DNA from 2 places in the Blautia sp. HCP3S3_B11 genome. Region 2 is predicted to be linked to the other one. Evidence: riboswitches for the same ligand, from Rfam matches in the RefSeq annotation. Region 2 holds a riboswitch; the other holds the start of a gene.

Region 1 (7,651 bases), on a different contig from region 2:
ATAATCTTGCGGAACAGATCTTTCAGATCTTCTACGCTTGCATCTTTCGGATTTCCTGGTGCGCATGCATCTGCGTGTGCGGATTCAGCCAGGAACTGAAGGTCTTCTTCTTTGATAGCTTCCAGTTTTGTCGGGATTCCAACATCAACGGAAAGTTTCTTAACAGCTTCGATTGCTGCTTTTCTGTACTCATCCTGAGTCATTTCATCTACACCTTGAATGCCCATTGCTCTTGCGATTTCACGGTATTTCTCACCTGTGCATTCCTGGTTGTATTCCATGACGATCGGAAGCATCATTGCACATGCCACACCATGTGGAGTATCATAAACAGCACCAAGTGTATGAGCCATGGAATGAGCGATTCCAAGACCTACGTTAGAGAATCCCATACCTGCGATGTACTGACCAAGAGCCATTCCTTCACGGCCTTCTTTTGTGTTTTCAACAGCGCCACGAAGAGATTTGGAAATCAGTTCGATTGCTTTTAAATGGAACATATCTGTCATTTCCCATGCAGCTTTTGTTGTATAACCTTCGATTGCATGAGTCAGAGCATCCATACCTGTGGAAGCTGTCAGTCCTTTTGGCATAGAGGACATCATTTCCGGATCAATGATTGCAATAATTGGCATATCATGTGGGTCAACACATACGAATTTACGTTTTCTTTCTACGTCAGTGATAACATAATTGATTGTTACTTCTGCTGCTGTACCTGCTGTTGTCGGAACTGCGATGATCGGTACACAAGGTTTCTTGGTAGGTGCTACACCTTCGAGACTTCTTACATCTTCAAATTCCGGGTTTGCAATGATGATACCGATTGCTTTGGAAGTATCCATAGAAGAACCGCCGCCGATTGCGATCAGATAATCTGCACCGGAGTTTTTGAATGCCTGAACACCATGCTGTACGTTCTCGATTGTTGGGTTTGGTTTGATATCTGAATACAGTTCATATTCCAGTCCGTTTTTCTCAAGAATATCTGTAACTTTGCTTGTTACATGGAATTTTACAAGGTCAGGGTCTGAACATACGAATGCTTTCTTGAAGCCATGAGCTTTTGCTTCGTTTGCGATTTCTTCGATTGCTCCTGCGCCATGATATGATGTCTGATTTAAATTAATTCTGTTTGCCATAATAATTTCCATTCCTTTCATTTTCAATATTCATTGGTAAGCTTCCGCACCGCTTATCTTTGTTATTATATTAACAATGCGAAGTAAAAAAAGAAAGTTACACTTTCATGCAAATGTAACTTTTTCTCAGAGTTTGTATGATAGTTCCAAAAAACAGCAGGGAAAATTGTGCATGATTATTATACGCGAGTTGCTGGCAAAACTGTGTTTTACGCCATTAAACAGCTCATTTTTTTCTCTACGATCTTACTGTCAGAAAATCGCAACCGTCTTTGATACTTCCATAATTCCTGTTATATTTATGACAATATTTTCAATTCTTCAAACAATTCAGAGAGTTTTCCAGGCATCCCATCTACCAGAACTACTGCCAGTTCCTGCGGCGTACATTCCATTTCGCCAAGCACCCATTTTACAGTCATATAGATTGAGCTCTGGCAATACATTTCCAGAATACAATGAATAGTCTCATCTGCATCCCTGCCTGTTTTTTTCCGAATCAGTTTCTCGTAAAATGCCAGAATCAGCTCAAAATCATGCTGTCTCAGACTATTCTGACTGTCATATCGAAATGCCGCCGCAAAGAAAATATGTTCCTCCTGAATATAAGTAAACTTCTTTACCAGTGCCTCATACACCGTCTTTCCCATTCCCATATGCTCAAAAGATTTCGCCAGAAGCTTATCAAAATACCAGTTGATAAGATCAAATTTATCCATAAAGTTCCGGTAAAAGGTCTGTCTTGTAACACCACAGTTCTCCGTAATCTGCTTCACTGTAATGTTATCTACAGATGTTGTTTTCATGCACTCTTTCATTGACTGCGCAAGGCGGTATTTTGTTTTTTCACCCTTGCTTTTTTCGGTTGTCAGTTCCATTCAATTTTTCCTTTCACTACATGGCTCTACATCGAATAACTGCTCTACAGTTTCGGTTAATATACTGGTAAGAAGCTGCCAGTGGCAGGTTCTGTAGGTGACCTTCGCTCAAAAAAAACACCTCGCGGGGTACTACCTGTGAACAGTAACATATACTATTTATTATAACAAGAATTCTGCAAAACAGCCAGACATAAACGCTCGAATTATGCTATAATCCTATTATGATGTCGGAATCAAAGGTAAATCAATTTTACTCTGTTCTGACACCCAGTCATTGTTTTATAGCAAAATATTTCATCCACTTACAGAAGGGAGATTTTATCTTATGGATCTTATAAAAGAAGCACTTTCCATGGGCTTTGCCAATGCAGCGATCATGGATACAAAAGACCTGGTATTTGTACCGGAATACCGACAGTTTTGCGAAGACAATATGTGTGGAAATTATAATCTGGTGCCGGCATGTCCACCTGCCTGCGGCACTGTAGAGGAAATGCACGAAAGAGCAATGAAGTACGAAAAAGCACTGGTTCTTCAGACTGTTTTGAAAGATCCTCTTATGGATCCAGTTCTTTTTAAACAGGCGAAACATGCGCAGAATATTCTTACAGAACAGCTCGCCAAGCGTATGCAGGAAACCGGAAAAGATGATGTTCTAATCATGAGTGCAGGTCCATATAAAAATTGTTCCTGCATGTCAGCCTACAGCGTAGATGCGCAGAAGATGGCAGATGCCGCAGGAATGATCTGCTGGGCAGACGATTCAGATGTGAGATTCTTTACTCAGATTCTGTTTCATGAATAGACAGGCAGATTTTGTATTTCCGATGATTGCCCAAAAAGCTCATCACAAAAATAATGCAAAATACGACCGCACTTTATCTCCAATAATGAGATATTGTACGGCCGCATTTTATTTTCAGTCAGCCATGTCAATCGGATATTCGCAATCCGCTTTCGCTACGTGGCTCTACACCGAATAACTGCTTCACAGTTTATCAGGAGAGGCTTGTACCCCTCCTGATACAAGTAAGTCCCCACCCACTGCTTATTGCTCTTCGCAACCTCCGCAGGGGACTTTTTTACTATATGATTCTCATGTTACTTATGGTGTTTATCATTTTCATGCTTACTATTTCTGTGTTTATCACTTCCATGTTTATGATGGTGGTGTCCATGCTTATGTTCTTTATTTCCGCAAACCTCACATCCAAGTTCAATTTTCCCCTGTTTTTCCTCATCCCAGGTTCCATAAGATACCATCGGCGTGTCTTTCATAATACACAGACTGATTGTCTGATAAAGGATAATCCCGCCCATCTTAGCTCTGTAGACAAACAGTTCACATCCAAAATAATCACAGATTTTTCCCAGCACTTCTTCCTCTTTAAAGGTCTCTCCTGGCTGTTTTGCAGGATACCAGCATCCGGACACCGGGGCATCTTCATAAATCACAGGACTTACTTCTACCGGAGGTTCACCGTGCGTATGGAACTTGCCGCAAAGAACACCAAGGTGTCTTAAGATATTCTTTACATCATGAACATCTTCTGCAACCAGATCTTCACACCAGCGGGAGCTGTGTCCACGTTCCAACAAGATACTTGGAATCCCCATACTTCCGGCATAGTTGTAAGCTCCGCCGGTTCCATACATAGATGTTACCAGATAGTCCACATGTGCGATCTCTGCCATCTCACGGCTCTTTGCCGCAACTTCCGGAGTAGCTGCCCCTGTACAATATACATAGGATACCAACCCCTCGAAGCCATCCCCGCAATGCAGATCGATATAATAATCTGCCTTCGGGAAAAACTCTGTCACAACAGTATAAGCGATCCTGTCACTAAGTGTACCATTCGGATTTCCCGGAAAAACTCTGTTCAGATTCTTTCCGTCTTCATACGTCAGGTCATGGTGCGATGCTCAAATCCCGTCCGGTTCATCAGACGGATTACTATGATATTTCCCGCAATCTTCTTCGGATCCAGATCGTTAGCCAGCTACATGGCTGCCTGAATACCTACATATTCCGCATTACTGTTCACATGGTCCAGTGACATTTTTTTCCGAAACTCCCTATTACAGTGACGGGATCGTACCGGACTTGCACCGGTTTCTCTATTAATCCTTGCGGAACTTACAACGACTGGTTCAAAACCAATAAATGTTATTTAATTTTTGCGATATCAGTATACGCTGATTTTTTATTGTTTGTCCAGTATGTTCTATTACCAAAGCATATTGTATCCAAAAATATACAATACTCCGCTTTATCTCGCTTATTTGCTTTTTTATGCTACTATAGCACGGCGTTTTTCACTATTTTTCAGATTTCTGCCTTTTATCTTACTGCTCACTTCGTTTTTATAGTAATTTCAGATTGTCTCCTTTTTTTCAACAACCAATAAACAGTGATTGTAGAAGCTACCTTGCTATGCTAAAATATTTTTATAACAATTTCAGGAAAGAGGCGAAACAAATTGAACATTGAAGATTCCTGTATCTCCTGCATTGACACAGACTGGTCCTATCAGCTTGCCAAACGCATGGAAAAAGAAAAAACAAATCCTGTTCTCGGCTATCGTACCGCAGGTTCTGCCGCTGAAACCGCCACAGGTGATATGTTATATAAAGAAATGAAAGAAATCGGACTTATCGATGTAACCAGGGATACATTTACATTGGACGGCTGGGAATTTGAGAAAGCTGTCTTGAAGTTTACGGATGATGACGGTCTGGAACATGTTTTTCAGATGGGCGGATATCAGACAAATTTTAAAACTGACGGCTTCCAGGATTATGAATTAGTTTATCTTGGAAAAGGAACCGCCGCTGATTATGAGGGCGTAAATGTAAAAGGTAAACTGGTTATGGTTGAGATCAACCAGCGTGATGAATGGTGGATCAGTTTTCCTGTTTATCAGGCCTATCTGCGAGGCGCCGCTGCTCTTATTGCAGTTCAGGCCAATGGTTACGGCGAAATTGCAGAAACTGCCCTCAACGCTCAGGATATCGCAGGCCCGGACTTCGCGCCTGCATTCTCCCTGTCACAAGCAGATGCCAAAATTTTAAAGTGTGCAATCCAAACCAACGCTTTTACACACCAGAATAATCAGATGACTTCTGAATCCTCACATGGTAATCTGGATCATTCTGAAACTTCTCCGGAGGCAGATTCTTCTATATTAAGAAAACAAACTTTAAAAGTATCACTTGATGCCCGTTCCAGAGTCATTCCGGATACCAAGGCCAGCAACATTGTCGGTAAGATTCAGGGAACTGAAACTGACGCCATGATTGTACTATCTGCTCACTATGATTCCTATTTCGACGGATTTCAGGATGACAATGCAGCGATTGCCATGATGCTCGGCATCGCCCGCGCACTTGTAAAAGGCGGTTACAAACCAGCTCATACCCTTGTCTTCTGCGCGATGGCCGCCGAGGAATGGGGAATTATTGATTCCAAATATGACTGGTCCACCGGAGCTTATAATCAGGTATTCCGCGTACATCCCGACTGGCAGGGAAAAGTTATCGCAAACCTGAACTTCGAGCTTCCCGCACATGCCCACAACACGCAGGATGCTATTCGGTGTACTTATGAATATACTGACTTTATCCGTCAGTTTACTGACAGCCTGACAGTTCCGAAGCAAGCTTATCCGGACGGAATCACTGTCCTTTCTCCTATCGAGACATGGTCAGATGATTTCTCCATGGCTATTGCCGGCATTCCTTCTACCGTCAATGATTTCAGTGCCGGACCTTTTATGCAGAACTACTATCACTCTCAATATGACAATCAGGATGTCTATCAGGAAGCAGTTTATCAGTTCCACCATGAATGCTATCTGAAACTGGTAATGGCCATCGATGCGCTGGTTCTGCCGCCATTGAATTTCAGCAATACCATGAAGGCAGTCACAGACAGTATTCACGAAAATGCCCTTTCATTTGCAGATTCTGAACAGGAAACCCTACTTCAGAACTTACGGACAGCCACCGAATCTGCCAGAAATATTTACAAAAAAATATGCCAGATCAACGAAGAATATGCTGCACTTTCAGATTCCGCATTCCGCAGAAATTTTCGTTCCAAATGGGAACCTGTCGGGCTGAAACTGCTGAAGATTTTCCGCAAAGCCCAGGACTATCTGGTGCGTCTCAACTGGCAGGATGAAGTAATTTTCCCACAGGAAGCAGCTTCCAGAAATATCCGGCAGCTGGAAAAAGCCTGCCAGGTTTTATCTGAAGGAAATATCACAGATGCGCTGAAAGCACTCTATCGTGTAGACAACAACATGTACGCATTCCTTTTTGATGAAGAAGTGTATTACCATTTCACCGAATACATTCTTCACCAGCCCAAAGATCGCCTGATGTGGGGTGCCGGACGTATCATGCATCATGAAAATCTTTACGGAATCGTACAGAAATTAAAACAGCGCCTGGAAGAAGAGAATCCGGAACTGGACGGAGAGATTCGCCGTCTGGAAGCTGCTCTGCGCAGACAAAGAGCTTATTACAAAGATGATATCCGCTACCTGAATAGCTCTGTCAGCAAACTGTCAGCCATGTTTAATGACGTTTTTAACTCGCCAATTCTATAACGAATGAGTTTTCAAACACACTCTATAGCAATTCCAGAAAATAATGCAACTAAAATTTCATTTTCTGATGGGCTGGATTAATTGCAATATCTTATAGATTACTATAATCCATTGAAAAAATAAGGAGATTCATACATACTATGGAAAGCGATAATTTATATCGAGTACAAGAAGAAGATTTACCACGATTACAGAAACTCTTAACCGTCTGCTTCGCACAGGATCCTCTGTATCACACCCTGATTCCGGATGATGCAACCAGAGAACGCCTCCTGCCGGAACTCTTTTCCTGCGACCTTACAGAATTCTTCCAAACCTGTGAAATCTACTCTGACAGCAGTGAATTAAACAGTATCCTGGTCGTTTCAGATGAAAGTGAACCTTACAACGTTCTGCAATATTGTCTCACCGAAGCCAAGGCGCTACTTACCACTGACGGATGGCTGATCAAAGAAGATCCCAGCCTGAAGACTTTCTGGAATTTTATCCAGGGCAAAGACTACCTGAATTCCAGCTGGACAGACCAGCTCCACCAGACAGACCGCCTTCATGTAATCTATCTTGCCGTAGATCCCGGACACCAGCACCACGGACTTGCCGACCTTCTCATGGAAGAAGTAATCGACTACGCGCAGAAGCACAAAATGCTAATCTCCCTGGAAACCCATAATCCGGAAAACGTCCCTATTTATGAGCATTTCGGATTTAAAACATATGGAATTGTAGAAAAACATCACTTCGGTCTAAAACAATACTGCATGATCCGCGAAGCTACTATATAAGCGTTCCTGAAAGCAGGTTCCGAAATCCGATAAATTAACCTATTTTCTGCTTAAAATTTTGTCTATTTCTACACCTAGTAATATTTATATTTTTATATTAGAATAACATGTAGATGTTAGGGTTTGTATGTTTTTGCCCTCATCACACACCTGTACCATGTGTACCCTGACAGTGTTACTACTCACGAAATAAACGGTATTATTTCATCATACTTTTTATCGGCAATATC
Region 2 (7,651 bases):
TGCGCACTCGAAGCAGTTTCCAGACTCGAAGAAATCTATGAGATCATGAAAAACTACGGCTACGAGAAATACATCTCTTTTGACTTCGGAATGCTCAGCAAATATCAGTACTACACAGGAATCATTTTTCAGGCATACACCTATGGAACCGGCGAGCCAATGATCAAGGGCGGTCGTTACAATGGCCTGATGAAACACTTCGGTAAACCGGCGGCCTCTATCGGATTTGCGATTGAAGTAGACAATCTTCTTCTTGCACTTTCCAGCCAGAAACTGCTCTCTGAGAAAGAAGAGAAGCCGGAAGTGATCGAATATGAGCCACAGGATCGTGCACAGGCGATCAAAGAAGCACAGAAACTTCGCGCAGAAGGCAAATGTGTGGCATTACGTTTGAAAAAGGAGGCCAGATAAGCCATGAGATACCTGACAGTTGCCCTGACCAAAGGCAGACTTGCCAACAAAACAATGGAAATGTTTGAGAAAGCAGGAATCACCTGCGAAGAAATGAAAGATAAAGATTCCCGTAAACTGATCTTTACAAATGAAGAATTAAAAATGAAATTCTTCCTTGCAAAAGGTCCGGATGTTCCTACCTATGTAGAATACGGCGCGGCAGACATCGGAATCGTCGGAAAAGATACGATCCTTGAAGAAGGCCGTAAGTTATATGAGGTTATGGACCTCGGATTTGGAAAATGTAAAATGTGTGTCTGCGGACCGGAGAGTGCCAGAGAGGTTCTGGAGAACAACCAGCTCATCCGTGTAGCAACCAAATATCCGAATATTGCAAAGGACTACTTCTTTAACAGAAAACATCAGACCGTAGATCTGATCAAATTAAATGGTTCTATCGAGCTGGCACCGATCGTTGGTCTGTCAGAGGTTATCGTAGATATCGTAGAGACAGGAAGCACACTGAAAGAAAATGGTCTCAAAGTATTAGAAGAGGTTTGCCCGCTGTCTGCCAGAATGGTTGTCAACCAGGTAAGCATGAAGATGGAGAACGAAAGAATTCGCAAACTCATTGAAGATTTAAGAAGAGTTCTGCAGGAGGAAATGTAAAGATGCGTACAGTAAAATTAACAAAAGAATCCACAAAAGATATTCTTGAGAATCTGCTGAAAAGAAGCCCGAACAACTATGGGAAATTTGAATCCAAAGTAGCTCAGATTCTTGATAAAGTAAAAAATGAAGGAGATGCAGCACTCTTTGCCTACACAAAGGAATTTGACAAAGCAGATGTAACAAAAGAGACAATCCGTGTCACGGATGCAGAGATCGAAGAAGCATATGCGCAGATAGATCCTGCACTTCTTGGCGTTATCCGCAAAGCACTTGTCAACATCCGCAAATATCATGAAAAACAGATTCAGAACAGCTGGTTTACAAGTGAGACAAACGGAACTATGCTCGGCCAGAAAGTGACTCCGTTAAACAGAGTAGGTGTTTATGTACCTGGCGGAAAAGCAGTTTACCCATCATCCGTACTTATGAATATCGTACCTGCAAAAGTAGCAGGAGTACCGCACATTGTTATGACAACACCTCCTGGAAAAGACGGCAAAGTATGTGCATCTACACTGGTAGCTGCCAAAGAAGCAGGGGCGGATGAAATCTACAAAGTAGGAGGCGCTCAGGCAATCGGCGCACTGGCATTTGGAACAGAGAGCATCCCGAAAGTAGATAAGATCGTAGGCCCTGGAAATATTTTCGTAGCCCTTGCAAAGAAAGCAGTATACGGATATGTAAGCATTGACTCTATTGCAGGTCCAAGTGAGATTCTTGTTCTGGCAGATGAGACAGCAAATCCACACTTCGTAGCAGCAGACCTTCTTTCCCAGGCAGAACATGATGAACTTGCCTGCGCGATTCTGATCACTACAAGCGAAGAATTTGCAGCCAAAGTAGACGAAGAAGTAAAGGGCTTCGTAGAAGTCCTTTCCAGAAAAGAGATTATCCAGAAGTCTCTTGATAACTTTGGCTATATCCTTATTGCGGAAGATATGGACGAGGCAATCGAAGCAGCCAATGAAATTGCTCCGGAACATATGGAAATCGTGACAGCCAACCCGTTTGAAGATATGATGAAAGTAAAGAATGCAGGTGCGATCTTTATCGGAGAATACAGTTCAGAACCTTTGGGAGATTACTTCGCAGGTCCGAACCATGTACTCCCAACAAACGGAACAGCCAAATTCTTCTCTGCACTTTCTGTAGATGATTTCATTAAGAAGTCAAGTATTGTATATTATTCTAAAGCAGCGCTGCGTGACATCCACAAGGATATCATCCAGTTTGCAACCTCCGAACAGCTTACTGCACATGCAAACTCTATTGCCGTTCGTTTTGAGGATGAGGATAAATAATAGCGTCAGATTTTTTTAAGAAATAAATAGAAGAGAAGCTATTTAACCAAATCAAGTAAGTCCCCTGCGGAGGTTGCGAAGAGCAATAAGCAGTGGGTGGGGACTTGCTTGTATCAGAAGGGGTACAAGCCCCTTCTGATAAACTGCGAAGCAGTTATTTGGTTATGAGCAAGTAGCGAAAGCGGATTGCGAATATCCGATTGACTCCATTACATATTACAGAGAGAAAAACAGCGAGGACGTAATTATGGCAAGAGAAGCCTCAGTAGAGAGAAATACAAAAGAAACCGAGATTAAATTAAAGATTAATTTGGACGGAACCGGATATTCCGATATCGAAACAGGAGTGGGATTTTTTGACCATATGCTGGATGGATTTACCCGTCATGGACTTTTTGACTTAAGTGTCAGAGTTCATGGTGACCTTCAGGTAGATGATCATCATACGATCGAGGACACAGGAATTGTTCTCGGAACCGCATTAAAAGAAGCAATCGGCGACAAAAAAGGAATCAAGCGTTACGGCAGCTGTATCCTTCCGATGGATGAATCCCTTGTGCTCTGTGCGATTGACCTGTCCGGAAGACCGTATTTTGCATGGGATGCAGAATTCACTACAGATAAGATTGGCGATATGTCTACAGAAATGGTAAAAGAATTTTTCTACGCTATTTCTTATTCCTGCGGCATGAACCTCCATATCAAGGTTCTGACTGGTGGAAACAACCATCATATGGCAGAAGCCATGTTCAAGAGCTTTGCCAAAGCACTGGATGCAGCAACATCTTATGACCCGAGAATCACAGATGTATTGTCTACCAAAGGAAGCCTTGCGTAATGTAGATAATTGGTAACTATTCAGCAGTCTACTATCCCGCGAGGTGTTTTGGCATGAACATGCCAAAATCCCGAGACATACAAGTCAAAATCCCATCGCCGAAGGCGATTTTTAATGGATTTTGACTCGTAACTGTGAAGGTACTGAACAGTTACGATAATTGCAGAATAATGAAAGATGTTCCCGGAATAGCAGAAAAATAGTATTATCTTCGGGCTATGTGGAACATCTTTTGAGATAAAGATAAAATAATGCATTATAAGTTAATCAGGAGAGCGTGATAAAGATGGAAAATACAGCAAATTTAAAGAGCAGCATCGCCTGGTCGGATTTCAAGTTAAACAGCGACGGAATGGTACCTGTAATCGCACAGGACTATCAGACAAACGAAGTCCTGATGCTTGCATACATGAATGAAGAAGCATTCAATACCACACTTCAGACCGGCAAAATGACCTACTGGAGCAGAAGCCGCAATGAACTCTGGATCAAAGGCCTCACTTCCGGACACCTTCAGTTTGTAAAGTCTCTTACATTAGATTGCGATAACGACACCATCCTTGCAAAAGTAGAGCAGATCGGTGCAGCCTGCCATACAGGAAACAGAACCTGCTTCTTTAAAACACTGACAGAGGCAGTAAAGTAAGAGAATCAATGTTGTTTCTCATATAGTGTAAAAACATTAATAGGAAATATATAATTGTATTGACATTTTTTATTAAATGTGATAAAAAAAGAGTATCCGAATTGAATATGTGCAATGTTATAGCGCGAAGGTTACATCATATATGATGTGCAAAAGAGAATCCGGTGAGAATCCGGAGCGATACCGTCACTGTGTATGGGAGCTGTTTTTCAGAGACCACTGGGCTGCCGGGAAGGGGAAAACAGCGATGATCGAAGTCAGGAGAACTGCCTTGGCGTGGAATTTAAGGTCTGCGGTATACAGAACCTATATTCTCATAACTATACATAGCTCTTTTATATAAATGAATCAGGCAGTCTGATTGAATTATGAATTGTGAGATATCTGGCTGATTCATTAAAAATCGTGTATTTATGGGAAAGTGGCAGCTGCAGAATATATGGCTGCTTTTTTGCATACGTCTGTCCGGAAATACAAGAAATAAAAGAGGAAAAACAAAATGAAAAGAAAATCCATGTTAGCTTTATTACTTGCAGTATCTATGACCTGCTCCATGACAGCAGCAACAGGTGCAGTAGCATTTGCATCTGATGACACAGCGACAGAAGAATCAGCTGACGATGCAACAGAGGAAACAGCAGATGATGCAGAAGCGGATGAAGCTTCCGATGACACAACAGAAGCATCTGATGATGATCAGAAAGCAGCAGATGAAGTAGCTGCCCTGATCGACAAAATTTATGTTCAGGAAAGAACAGATACAACTGATGACGACTGCAAAGCAGCAAAAGAAGCATGGGACAAACTGACAGATGCTCAGAAAGAACTGGTAGAAGGTGAAGAAGCAAGCCCTGAATACTTTGGTCGTGACACAGGTGACGCTTCCAAAGATGATCCGCGTAATCAGGATGAAATCGGTGAGAACGAACTCCTTGTAGTAAGCTTTGGTACATCTTTCAACGACAGCCGTGCAGAGGATATCAAAGGAATCGAAGATGCTCTTGCAGAAGCATATCCGGACTGGTCAGTAAGACGTGCATTCACAGCACAGATTATTATCAACCATGTAGAAGCAAGAGATAATGAAGTAATCGATAACATGCAGCAGGCACTTGACCGTGCAGTAGACAACGGTGTTAAGAACCTTGTTGTACAGCCTACACATCTGATGCATGGTGCTGAATATGATGAAATGGTAGAAGCTATCGACGGATATAAAGATAAATTCGAATCCGTAGCAATCGCAGAGCCAATGCTTGGTGAAGTTGGCGATGACGCTACAGTGATCAACGACGATAAGAAAGCAGTTGCACAGGCAATCACAGATGAAGCATGCAAAGAAGCTGGATTTGATGATATGCAGGCAGCAGCAGATGCCGGTACAGCATTCGTATTCATGGGACATGGAACATCCCATACAGCTAACGTAACATATGATCAGATGCAGACACAGATGAATGACCTTGGATTCACAAATGCATTCATCGGTACTGTAGAAGGTGAGCCAGAAGATACAGCTTGCGAAGCAGTTATCGAGAAAGTAAAAGAAGCTGGATTTAAGAATGTAATTCTTCGTCCTCTGATGGTTGTTGCCGGTGACCACGCTAATAACGATATGGCTGGTGATGATGAAGATTCCTGGAAATCTCAGTTCGAAGCATCTGGTGATTTCGACAGTGTAGACTGCCAGATCGCAGGTCTTGGAAGAATTGAAGCTGTAGAAGATCTCTATGTAGAGCATACAAAAGCAGCAATTGATTCTCTTGGAACATCTGATGAAGCTGCAACAGACGATGCTGATGCAGAAGCAGCAGATGATACAAAAGATGAGGCAGCGGCTGACGATACACAGACAGAAGAAGCAGCAGATGATGCTGCAGAGGCTGACGCTGAATAATAGAATAAAAAGTTATTTCTTTAAATAACATTGTCCAAACAAATAAGCTGCCCGGAGAACTTGTAAAAGTTCCCGGGCAGATATATTATATGATAAGAGAGGATGATATTTTTTATCATATAATATATCTGGTATGTATTTTTAGGTTTTGGATAATATGATATCAGGGTCAAAAGGTCAGAAAGTCGCTCGTGTTTGCACGATAAGACTTTTGAACTTGGGACCTGCCAAACATGAGAGAGTAGCGATTTACGTAGTAAATCTGCGGATTATGAATATATAAAACAAGGAGAGAAAAATCATGAAAAAACGTTCATTTACATTATTAATGTCAGCACTTACTATTTCCGCAACACTTCTTGGCACAAGCCCGATTCTGGCAGAGACAGACACCGACACAGCGACAGAAGAGAGCGCCGATAAGGAAGAAAGCACAGATAAAGCTGATTCGGAAGAATCTGATGCAAAGAATACAGATGCAAAAGCAGAAGACGGCAAGGATGCAGATGCATCAAAAGGCGACACATTAGAGGATGGTACATACACAGCTGAATTTGACACAGACAACGGAATGTTCCACGTAAACGAAGCAAATGATGGAAAAGGAGTCCTTACTGTAAAAGATGGCAAAATGACAATCCACGTAAGCCTTGCATCTAAAAAAATCGTAAATCTTTTTGCTGGCAAAGCAGAGGATGCTCAGAAAGACGGAGCAGAATTGCTTGAGCCGACAACCGATACTGTTACATACAGTGATGGAATGAGCGAAGAAGTATACGGATTTGATATTCCGGTACCGGCAATTGATGAGGAATTTGATGTAGCCTTAGTCGGAACAAAGGGAAAATGGTACGACCACAAAGTAAGCGTCAAAAATCCGGTAAAAGATGATTCTGCTTCCACAGATGCAGATACAGAAGATAAAGATGCAGATTCCAAATCTGAAGATGCACAGACAGAAGATACAAAAACAGAGGATGCTAAAGCAGAGGATACAGATAAAGATACTAAGGATGAGGAAAGCAAAGGTAAAACATTGGCGGATCTGAACCTTGAGGATGGCGACTATACTATGGAAGTAACTCTCACAGGTGGTTCAGGCAGAGCAACTATTGACTCTCCGGCAGCAATCAAAGTTGAAGGCGATAAAGCGACAGCAACGATTGTATGGAGCAGCCCGAATTATGACTATATGCTGGTAGACGGCGAGAAATACGAACCAGTCAACAAAGACGGGAACTCCACATTTGAGATTCCAGTCAGTGTATTTGACGCAGAGATGGATGTGACAGCTGATACCGTAGCAATGAGCGAGCCTCATGAAATCGACTATACCTTAAACTTCGATTCCACAACTGTCAAAGAAGCAAAGACAGCAGATGACAAAGAGGCTAAATAATAAAAAGCAAAACAGGAAAAGAAAAAGATAAGATTATGAGAAAAGTAAATTCAACTGAAAAACAGCAGAGGACATGGCACCATGGCTTTCTACTGACTATGTTGCTACTTGTTTGCACCTGCATTTTTTGCACTGTACATACAGCACAGGCAGCAGACGAGGCCAAAACTCCGGCGGAGCTTCCTGGACTGACATACGATCACAGTATGGAACTTTCCTATGCAGAAGAGTTCAGTGTAGATTACTATAATGATGGATATGCCCTCATCACGATTGCTGAGGAAGGGCAGTTTCTTGTAGTGCCGGAAGGAAAAGAAGCACCGAAAGGTCTGAGCGAGGATATCACTGTTATTCAGCAGCCACTGAATAATATTTATCTGGTGGCAACCTCAGCTATGGATCTTTTCCGTGCCATCGACGGCATTGATAATATTCGCCTCTCCGGAACAAAAGAAAGCGGTTGGTATATTCAGAAAGCCAAAGATGCCATGGAATCCGGAAAGAT

Evidence for each region. A riboswitch is a leader RNA that binds a small molecule or an ion and turns the genes downstream of it on or off. The one in region 2 is predicted to bind cobalamin.
Region 1: linked by a shared signal. The riboswitch ahead of ACTNC0_RS15680 (succinylglutamate desuccinylase/aspartoacylase family protein) and the one ahead of ACTNC0_RS02430 (sirohydrochlorin cobaltochelatase) in region 2 are both predicted to bind cobalamin.

Annotation. Positions count from the first base shown of each region.
Region 1 is NZ_JBQHVP010000023.1:1,166-8,816, reverse strand. It holds gene fucO (lactaldehyde reductase) at 1-1,142, opposite strand, end outside; gene ACTNC0_RS15690 (TetR/AcrR family transcriptional regulator) at 1,442-2,020, opposite strand; gene ACTNC0_RS15685 (DUF2284 domain-containing protein) at 2,349-2,828, shown strand; gene ACTNC0_RS15680 (succinylglutamate desuccinylase/aspartoacylase family protein) at 3,125-3,910, opposite strand; cobalamin riboswitch at 4,008-4,192, opposite strand; gene ACTNC0_RS15675 (M28 family peptidase) at 4,573-6,639, shown strand; gene ACTNC0_RS15670 (GNAT family N-acetyltransferase) at 6,780-7,421, shown strand.
Region 2 is NZ_JBQHVP010000002.1:196,966-204,616, reverse strand. It holds gene hisZ (ATP phosphoribosyltransferase regulatory subunit) at 1-411, shown strand, start outside; gene hisG (ATP phosphoribosyltransferase) at 415-1,062, shown strand; gene hisD (histidinol dehydrogenase) at 1,065-2,366, shown strand; gene hisB (imidazoleglycerol-phosphate dehydratase HisB) at 2,614-3,204, shown strand; partial or broken gene hisI (phosphoribosyl-AMP cyclohydrolase) at 3,512-3,838, shown strand; cobalamin riboswitch at 3,962-4,138, shown strand; gene ACTNC0_RS02430 (sirohydrochlorin cobaltochelatase) at 4,350-5,747, shown strand; gene ACTNC0_RS02425 (hypothetical protein) at 6,049-7,146, shown strand; gene ACTNC0_RS02420 (ABC transporter substrate-binding protein) at 7,245-7,651, shown strand, end outside.